Sphingosinicella sp. BN140058: one gene and its partner. The protein of the gene in region 1 interacts with the protein of each later gene in a pairwise test. Links are inferred from orthologs where the notes say so. Each region holds a gene or a part of one and is shown on either strand. Other genes may lie near its edges.

Evidence for each region. Proteins that work in one complex are often made in the same cells at the same time.
Region 2: the proteins of ETR14_RS20235 (region 1) and rlmB interact in binary tests that used the Escherichia coli proteins (3 or more experiments, as listed by UniProt). The link is inferred for Sphingosinicella sp. BN140058 from one-to-one orthologs.

What each region holds. Positions count from the first base shown.
Region 1 is NZ_CP035501.1:4,491,234-4,495,865, forward strand. What follows is about bases 645-3,548. They hold ETR14_RS20235 (NAD(P)H-hydrate dehydratase), read left to right. Parts: upstream 645-1,354; coding sequence 1,355-2,743; downstream 2,744-3,548. Other genes in these bases: ETR14_RS20225 (enoyl-CoA hydratase/isomerase family protein), read left to right, coding at 645-923; ETR14_RS20230 (hypothetical protein), read left to right, coding at 966-1,358; ETR14_RS20240 (class I SAM-dependent RNA methyltransferase), read left to right, coding at 2,734-3,548. In the rest of the region: more of ETR14_RS20225, read left to right, coding at 195-644; more of ETR14_RS20240, read left to right, coding at 3,549-3,933; ETR14_RS20245 (hypothetical protein), read left to right, coding at 3,991-4,179; ETR14_RS20250 (ATP-binding protein), read left to right, coding at 4,403-4,632. UniProt on the Escherichia coli protein: Bifunctional enzyme that catalyzes the epimerization of the S- and R-forms of NAD(P)HX and the dehydration of the S-form of NAD(P)HX at the expense of ADP, which is converted to AMP.
Region 2 is NZ_CP035501.1:422,072-426,540, forward strand. What follows is about bases 689-3,429. They hold rlmB (23S rRNA (guanosine(2251)-2'-O)-methyltransferase RlmB), read left to right. Parts: upstream 689-1,560; coding sequence 1,561-2,298; downstream 2,299-3,429. Other genes in these bases: ETR14_RS01860 (DUF1698 domain-containing protein), read left to right, coding at 689-1,436; ETR14_RS01870 (hypothetical protein), read left to right, coding at 2,364-3,215; ETR14_RS01875 (2Fe-2S iron-sulfur cluster-binding protein), read right to left, coding at 3,287-3,429. Also shown: ETR14_RS01855 (serine hydrolase), read left to right, coding at 1-510; more of ETR14_RS01860, read left to right, coding at 507-688; more of ETR14_RS01875, read right to left, coding at 3,430-3,604; ETR14_RS01880 (DNA-3-methyladenine glycosylase), read left to right, coding at 3,697-4,338. UniProt on the Escherichia coli protein: Specifically methylates the ribose of guanosine 2251 in 23S rRNA.

The DNA of each region.
Region 1 (4,632 bases):
TCGCCGTTCTGGCATGACCCTTGCTAAGCGAAGCACGACGAGTCGACGCAGCGCTTCGGTGCTGCCGACATTCGCGCACGGCCCCTTGCTCCTCCCATGGAGGAAGGCACCATGCCAACATCTCGGAGCCGGTGCCGCGTGCACCGGCTCTTTTTTGGCGCGACACGGCGCGCGTTCCCCTGCAAGGCGGGGGCGTGCTCGATCTTCAACTGAGCGGAGGCATCGCCCGCCTGACCCTCGATCGCCCGGAAGCGCGCAATGCCGTGCCGCCGGAAGGATGGCGGCCGATTGCCGCTCTGGCCGAGCGAGCGCTTGCCGATGGGGCGCGGCTGGTCGTCCTTGCCGGGCGCGGCGGAGCTTTCTGCGCCGGCGCCGACCTTAGCGAATTCGCACGGCTGCGCGGCGACCCCGATGCTCTCCGCGGCTTTCGAGAAGCGATGTGCGAGACGTTCGATCGGCTCGCGCAGCTGCCGATCCCGATCGTTGCGTCGATCGACGGTGCCTGTTTCGGGGCGGGGGTGGCGCTCGCCATGGCCTGCGACATGCGCATCGCCGCCCCGTCCGCTAAGTTCGGAATCACGCCGGCCAAACTGGGCATCGCCTACCCGCAAGGCGACATCCACCGGCTGGTCTCGCTGGTCGGACGCGGCCAGGCGGCGCGGCTGCTGTTCACAGCCGCCACCATCGACGCTGCCGAGGCGCATCGGATCGGTCTGGTCGACGCCGTGAGCGAAGATGGCGGCGGAGCGATGTTCGACGCGATCATCGCGAACAGCGCGGCCAGTCTCGCTGCGCTGAAGCGCGGCATCGTGCTGGCGGCCGGCGGCATCCATCGGGATGTTGAGCAGGATGCGGAATTCGACGCTCTGATCGCCAGTGACGAAATGGCCGTTCGCCTCCGCGCGCTTCGCAATGGCCGCTGAGCACTGCTTGTCAGCGAGGCGCCATTGGCTCAGAAGCGCGCAATGATGCGGTTTGCGCTCCTTCTCACGCTGGTCCTGCTCTCCGCCTGCAGTGGCGGCGATGACTCGGCGAATGCCAATGAGTCCGCTTTGCTCAGAGCACCGGAGCCGGTCGGCCTTGAGGACGGTGCCGAACGGATCGAATGCGCGGTCGCGGGTGCGGAGGCGTTCGCGCCGGTCTGCGCCGTCGAACGGCGGATGACCGGCGAAGGGCTGACGCTGATCGTGCGAGCGCCGAACGGCGGCTTCCGCCGGCTGCTCGTCACCAGGGACGGCCGCGGCGTGGTCGCAGCCGATGGCGCGGTTCCGGCGAAGGTCAGCCCGATTGCCGCCAACCGAATCGAGGTGACGATCGGCGGCGATCGTTACCGTCTCCCGGCTACCGTCCGCCAGTGACCTTCAAGACGATCCTGACCGCCGCCGAGATGCGCGCGGCCGAAGCGGCGGCAGTCGCGGCCGGCACTCCGGACACGGAGCTGATGGAGCGTGCGGGCATCGCTGCCGCCGATGCGATCCTCGCTTATGCGGGGTGGCTTCCGGCCCTCATACTTTGCGGCCCCGGCAACAATGGCGGCGATGGCTATGTGATCGCGCGCAGGCTTGCAGAGCGCGGCGCCAAGGTCAGGGTGGCAGCGCTCGCAGAACCGGCGACTGCGGCTGCGCGGCAGGCGCGTGCACGCTGGTCCGGGCCGGTGGAAGCGCTCGACGAGGCCTCGCCCGCGCCGGTGCTGATCGATGCGCTGTTCGGCACCGGGCTGACGCGCGGGCTCGACGAGCCGCTCTCGCAAATCTTGTTCAGGCTGGCGAACGCCGCACGTCTTGCAGTCGCAGTCGATCTGCCGAGCGGCGTTGCCACGGACGACGGCGCGCTGCTGTCGCCCGTTCCGGATTTCGATCTCACCATTTCGTTCGCGACACTGAAGCCGGCGCATCTGCTGCAACCGGCGGCGCGGCATATGGGGCGTCTGGTCGTCGCCGATATCGGCCTCGACGCGGACAGCCGACTGGAAACGGTCGAGCGGCCGCTGCTGGTCGGGCCGGGCCCCGCCGATCACAAATATAGCCGCGGCTATGTGGCGGTGCTCGCCGGAGAGATGCCGGGGGCGGCAGCGCTCACCGCGTCTGCCTCGCTACGCTGCGGGGCAGGCTATGTGCGGCTGGTGGCGCCGGCGGTGGTGGAAGGGGTGCCGAGGGCCGTGGTCCAGGGCGGTGCCGACGCCGAAGCGGTGCTTGCCGATCCGCGGGTGAGCGCGATCGCGATCGGTCCCGGATTGGGCAGGGACGCTGCGGCGCGGACCCTGCTCGACCGCGCGCTCGGCGCCGAGGCGAAGCTGGTGCTCGATGCCGATGCCCTGACCCTTGCTGCCGAGGAAGGCTTCGGCTTCCTGCATCGGGCGCGCATGCCGCCGGTGCTGACTCCGCATGCCGGCGAGTTCGCGCGCCTGTTCGCGGATCGCCGCGGCAGCAAGGTCGATCAGGCACGCCGTGCCGCCGAGCAGGCGCGGTCGGTGATCGTCTACAAGGGCCCCGACACGGTCGTTGCGGCGCCCGATGGCCGTGTTGCGATTGCGGTAAGTGCCCCGCACTGGCTCGCAACGGCCGGCACCGGCGATGTCCTGACCGGCGTGATCGCCGCGATGCGCGCCTGGGGCCTCGAAGCCTTCGAAGCGGCCTGCGCCGGCGTATGGCTGCATGGCCGCGCCGCCGAGATCGCCGGGCCAGGCCTGATCGCCGACGATCTGCTCGACCACCTTCCAGAGGCGTTCGCGCAATGTCTTTGAGCCAAGTCGAAACCATCGTCCGTCTCGCCGGCCGCGGTGACGGCGTGACCGAGAGCGGGCGCTTCGTCCCGCTGGCCGCGCCGGGAGACGGCGTGACCGCCGATGGCTCCGTGCTGCCCGGACCGCACCACGTGAAGCCGCCCTGCCGGCATTTCCCGGAATGCGGGGGATGCCAGCTGCAGCATCTGGACGACGAGAGCTTCGGCGCCTTTCTTCGCGATCGCATCGCCGGGGCGCTTGGCGCGCAGGGGCTTGCCGGCATCGACATTCTGCCCGCCCACATCTCGCCACCGAACAGCCGTCGCCGCGCGTCCCTTCGTGCCGAGCGGAGGGGCAAGCAGGTGCTGATCGGCTTCAATGCCGAGCAGAGCCACCGCATCGTCGACATGCACGAATGCCACATTCTGCGGCCCGAATTGTTTGCGCTCGTGCCGGCCCTGCGCCCGTTGCTTGCCCGGATGCTGCCTGCGCGGGGGCAGGGCGGGGTGCGCATGAGTTTGACCGATCAGGGTGTGGATCTGCTGCTCGAGAAGGTCGAGGCGGACGACCTTTCATCCTCCGAAGCGCTGACTGCGTTTGCGCAGGCGCATCGCCTGGCGCGGCTCAGCATCGACGACGGCTACGGCCCACAGACACGGTGGGAGCCGGATCCGGTGACCGTCACCCTCGGCGGTGCGCCGGTGCCGCTGCCGCACAACGCCTTTCTGCAGGCGACGCTTGAAGGTGAGGCAAGCCTGGTCGCTGCCGTCCGGGACGCGATCGGCGGCGCCCGGATCGTCGCCGATCTGTTTGCCGGTCTCGGCACCTTCGCGCTGTCGCTTGATGGCCGCGTCCTGGCCGTCGAGGGCGCGCGGGACGCGGCACTGGCGCTCAAGGCAGCGGCCAATCGGAGCCAGCGCCAGCTGTTCGTCGATCATCGCGATCTGTTTCGGCGCCCACTCACCACCGATGAAGCCAATCGTTTCGAGGCGATCATACTCGATCCGCCGCGCGCGGGCGCGAAGGATCAGGTGCCGTTGCTTGCGGCAGCGAAGGTCCCCCGCATTGCCTACGTCTCGTGCAATCCGGGTACGTTCGCGCGGGATGCCAAGGCGCTGGTCGATGGCGGCTATCGGCTGGAGTGGGTGAAGCCCGTCGGCCAGTTCCGCTGGTCGACCCACGTCGAGCTCGTCGCAAGCTTCGCGCGCTGATCCATTTGCGGGAAACCTCCCGCCGGTCCGACGTTCACGCCTCGAAGGAGAGGCGTCATGGCTGCGATCATCGGACGCGTGGTCAAGAACGGCGACGGGGCAATGCCTTACAAGGTGGTGCTGGAGCTCGAAGACGGTAGCGTCGTCGAGCACCGCGTTGCCTCGATACGCGCCGGCGAACACATGATCCGAGAAGCTCTGGAGATTCCGGTCCAGGCGCCACGGATCGATCCCTGGAATCCGTGAAATCCTTGCCCATGGTCGCGCGCTCGCAGATCCCGTGACCAGCCGCACCGCTGGGCTCAAAGCGGTTGCGGCGGCTCGGTTGCTCTGGGATGAGGGAGCAATGCACGGGTCTACCAGGTCTGGCCTTCGGGAAGGCGCGCGACATCTGGGAAGCAGCCGAGGGACGACTGCGATCATTGCCCTTGCCGCGCTCCTGCTGGCGGCTTTCGTCTGGGCGGCGGCCTTGTATCAGAGCGATTTCGAGCGACGCACGGCGGAACGCGGCGCGATGGCGCAGGTCACGTTTCGGGCGATCATGCTGCAGCAATATGTCACGCGCACCCTCGACGCCGCCAATATTGCAACGCTGCACGTAGCCGAAATCGAGGAGGATGGGCGTGGTGCAGCACTGCGGGGCAGCGCTGGCCGTCCGGCTCGGATCAGCGGGCCGATCGCACGCAACCCATCCTTTCT
Region 2 (4,469 bases), 4.1 Mb from region 1 along the record:
CAGCGTAACATCTTCACGCCGATCGGAATGGGTTCGACTGGAAACCGGCCGGAGAGCGACGTTCTGCCGCGCCGCGCCGTCAGCTATATGGGTTCGGGCGCGCGGCTGAAGAGCGCCGCCGACACGCTTCCGCTGGGCGGTACCGCGGCCGGCGGCGGCTATGCCACGGTCGGCGACTTCCATCGGTTCGTCGGGGGGCTGACGTCCCACCGGCTGCTGCGCGGCGAGACGCTGCAGAAGCTGATCGACGGCGGCGTGATGGCGGACGGGCAGTTCGCCTCCTTCGACTTCGGCGGAACGCTGCCCGGCGCGGGACGGTTCATCGGCCATGGCGGCGGCGCGCCGGGAATGAGCGGCTCGCTGCACCACTTCCTGAACAGCGGCGTGACGGTGATCGTGCTCGCCAATCGCGATCCGGGCACCGCCGAAAGCATCGCGATGTTCGCGGCGCACCGCCTGCCCGCCGGCCGACCGGATGCGAGCCAAGACGCTGCCCCTGCTGCGAGGTGATCGTCTGCGTGCCCGGGCGACCAACAGACTTGCCGCTCCAAAAGAAGTACGCTCCGGCGAAGCACCTCGAGCACGCGCGGCCATCAATGGGGGACAGGATGACGGAACTGGAACTTCGTGAGCAGATCGCGCGGCTGGGGCCATGGCACCACGACGTAGAAGTTCGGCCGGGTCTGAGGACCACCGACATATCGTCATTGGCCGACAGGACAGATGGCCGCACGCCCGGGATGTACCGGCCCGACGACCAGATCAGACGGCTGAGCGAAAACCTCTTCGACGGCGACTTCGACGGCCGCTCCTTCCTTGACTGCGCGTGCAACGGCGGTGGGCATGCACTCGCTGCCGCCCGGCTCGGCGCCGGAGAATGTTTCGGCTTCGACGCCAGAGACATCTGGGTACGACAAGGGCAGTTCCTGGCCCAATTCGGACCTCATCGAAACATCAGGATCGAGAGGATGCAGCTCAACGATCTACCGGCTCGCGGGCTCGGCACGTTCGACGTCACTCTCTTCAGTGGGATCTTCTACCACCTTCCCGACCCGATCCAGGGGCTGAAGATCGCCGCCGATCATACCCGACAGCTGATCATCGTGAACACCGTTGCACGACGCGGGAGGGGGGACACTCTTCAAGTCGTTCACGAGAGTTCGGAAGAGAGTATGTCGGGAGTCGATGGACTTGCATGGCTGCCCTCGGGACCGAATGTTCTCAGGAAGGTTCTGAAGTGGTGCGGTTTCCCCGCGACGCGGCTTGACTGGATGACGACCACCTCCCGCGGCTGGAGCCGCATCCAGATGATCGCGGCGCGCGAGGAGAGCGCCTTCAGCACGTACGATCGCAATCGGCCGGACGTCGCAGGACCGCTCTACCGTCGAGCCTGGGGACGCGCTTACCGATATGCGGAACGGTTTCTCCCCCGCTAGAACATGGTAGCGCTCGGCATCGAAATCCGATGTGCGTGCCGCGCTGGCGGGGGTTCCAAGCTCGCACCCTCCCCACGCCCCGCCTGCCTCTTGCCAGCCCCGGCGCGGCTCGCCATGGGAGGGCATGCGCCGTAAAGCCCGTCAGCAGAGCAAGCCCGAAAACCGTCCCCGCTTCTGGGGGCGCCACGCCGTCGCCGCCGCGCTCGCCAACTCCGAGCGCCGGATCGTCCGGATCTCGGTGACCCGCGAGGCCGCCGGCGAGTTCGACTTCGATCCGGCGATTCCGGTCACCTATGCCGACGCCGCCGATCTCGGCCGTCTCGTGCCCAAGGATGCGCCGCACCAGGGGATCGTCGCCGAAGTCGAGCGGCTCGAGGAGATATTGCTCGCCGAATTGCTCGATCAGGCGGAGGACGGCCGGCCGCTGATCGTGCTCGATCAGGTCACCGATCCGCACAATGTCGGCGCCATCCTGCGCACCGCAGCCGCGTTCGATGCGCTCGGCATCGTCACCCAGGATCGTCATGCGCCGCCGGAATCCGGTGCGCTCGCCAAGGCGGCGAGCGGCGCGCTGGAGACGGTGCCGTGGGTGCGGGTGGTGAACCTCGCCCGCGCACTCGACGAGATGGCGGAGGCGGGATTCTGGCGGATCGGCCTCACCGGGGAGGCCGAGACCAACCTCAAGGACGCGCTCGGGCCGCCGCGTGTCGCGCTGGTGCTCGGCGCCGAGGGCGAAGGCATGCGCCACAACACCCAGCTCCACTGCGATGCGCTGGCCAAACTGCCGATCAGCGACAAGATCGAGAGCCTCAACGTGTCCAACGCTGCCGCAATTGCGCTCTACGCCGCCCGCACCGCCTGACGGCGCCGCTTGCATCCCTCGGCGCTGCGGCGGCATAGTCGCCGCGACACGCCAGGGGGAATGACATGATGCTGTTTCGGATCGCCGCGGCCGGGGCGCTCGCCCTGCTCGCCGCCGCATGCCTGCTGACGCCGGGCCGCTTCGATGCCGCGCTCGACGTGCGCCGCGACGGCAGCTTCAGCTACCGTTATGCCGGCGAGATGATTTTCGTCTCGCCGGGATCGGCGGCCGCCGCCGCGGCGGCCGAGGAGGAGCCGTTCAAGCCCGAGGACCAGATCTGCACCGGCGCGGGCGGTGACGATGCTTCCGACGCGGCCGGGGACGAGGCACGCGAATGCACTGCCGAGGAGCTTGCCGAGAAGCGCAAGGAATATGAGGACGGGCGCGCCGAACGGCTCGCCAAGAAGAAGCAGGAAGGCGAAATCGCCAAGCAGATGTTCGGCGGCATGGACCCGTCCGATCCCAAGACGATGGAGGAGTTTGCGCGCCGCCTGCAGGGCAATGCCGGTTGGAAGAGCGTCCGTCACAAGGGCAACGGCGTGTTCGACGTCCAATATGAGCTGAGCGGCCGCCTGGACCACGACTTCGTCTTCCCGGTCTTCCCCGAGGTCGACATGGTGATCCCGTTCGTGAAGGTCGGCCGGCTCACCGGCAATCGCGTCAAGATCGTCGCGCCCGCCTTCGTGCAGTCGGCGGACGGTGGGCTCAAGGCGCTCGGCGCGGCGATGCAGGGCCAGAGCGGCGCCGCCGAAGCGGGGCTGAAGAAGCCGGAAGGCACCTTCACGCTCACCACCGACGGCGAGATCCTGACCAACAATACGCGCGAGGGGCCGAGCCGCCAGGGCACCGGCCGAACCCTCGAATGGACGATCGGACCGCTCGACACGAACCGCCCGGAGGCGCTGCTTCAGCTCTGAGGAGCCGCGAACACGCCGGCGGCCGCGCGCGCTCCCGGCAGGTCACGCGCTCAGGATTTGCGGGACGAGTCTCAGTCTTCCGCGGCGATGGTCACGCGCAGACCGTCGAGCGCGGGGCCGAACTCGATCTGGCAGGACAGGCGGCTGCTGGCATCGCGCTCGCCGGAACTGTCGAGAAGATCGTCCTCGTCGCCGCTCATCTTGGGCAGCCGATCGGTCCATTCCGCATCGACATGGACGTGGCAGGTCGCGCAGCTGCAGCAGCCGCCGCACAGCGCCAGCAGCTCGTCGAAGCCGGCGTCGCGAATATTCTCCATCACGCTCCAGCCGTTCTTGCCCTCGATCGTCTTCTCGGTGCCGTCGCGTCCGACGATGGTAAGCTGCGCCATGTCTTTTCTGCTGTCCTTCGATCGAAAAGCGGGAAGTGTCGGGTCCGCGGCTATGCTAGGCGGCTGGCCGGTTGGCAAGGCGGGAGCAGGACATGGGGATCGAAGCCGAGGCGCTGCAGGCGTCGCTGGACGCTTTGGCGGCACGCGATCCGAGGATCGCGGCGGCGCTGGCAAGAACCGGCTATCCCGAGCCGCGGATCAGCGAGCGCGGCTATCACACCCTGCTCCGCGCGATCGTCGGCCAGCAGGTCTCGGTCAAGGCGGCGGCATCGATGTGGGCCAAGCTGATCGCGGTGGTCGGCGACCCGCCTGCCCCAACCCGGCTGCTCGCCGCCAGCGACGAGGATCTGCGCGGCGCCGGCCTGTCGCGCCAGAAGATGGCCTATGCCCGCAGCCTTGCCGAGGAGGTCGTCTCCGGCCGGCTCGATTTCGACAATCTGCCGAGCGACGACGAAGAGGCGATCGCGCACCTGGTGCGGGTGAACGGCATCGGCCGCTGGACCGCCGAAGTCTATCTGCTGTTCGCGGAGGGGCGCAGCGACATCTGGCCGGCGGGCGACCTTGCCGTGCAGATCGAGGCCGGCCTCATCCTCGGCCTGCCGGAACGCCCCAGCGAAAAGAGCCTGCGGACGCTCTCGGAAGCCTGGCGGCCGCATCGCGGCGCGTTCGCGATCTTCACCTGGCACCATCGCAAAGCGATCAAGAATTCGGATGGGAGCGAAGCGCCGGTCTGACGGCCGGCTGCGCGCCCCTCCGACCCGGCTTGCGCCGGGCGGGCACTCCCTGCCCTCACCCTCCCACCGGCTTGCGCCGGGCGGGCACCCGAGCCCTCACCCTCCCACCCGGCTTGCGCCGGGCGGGCACC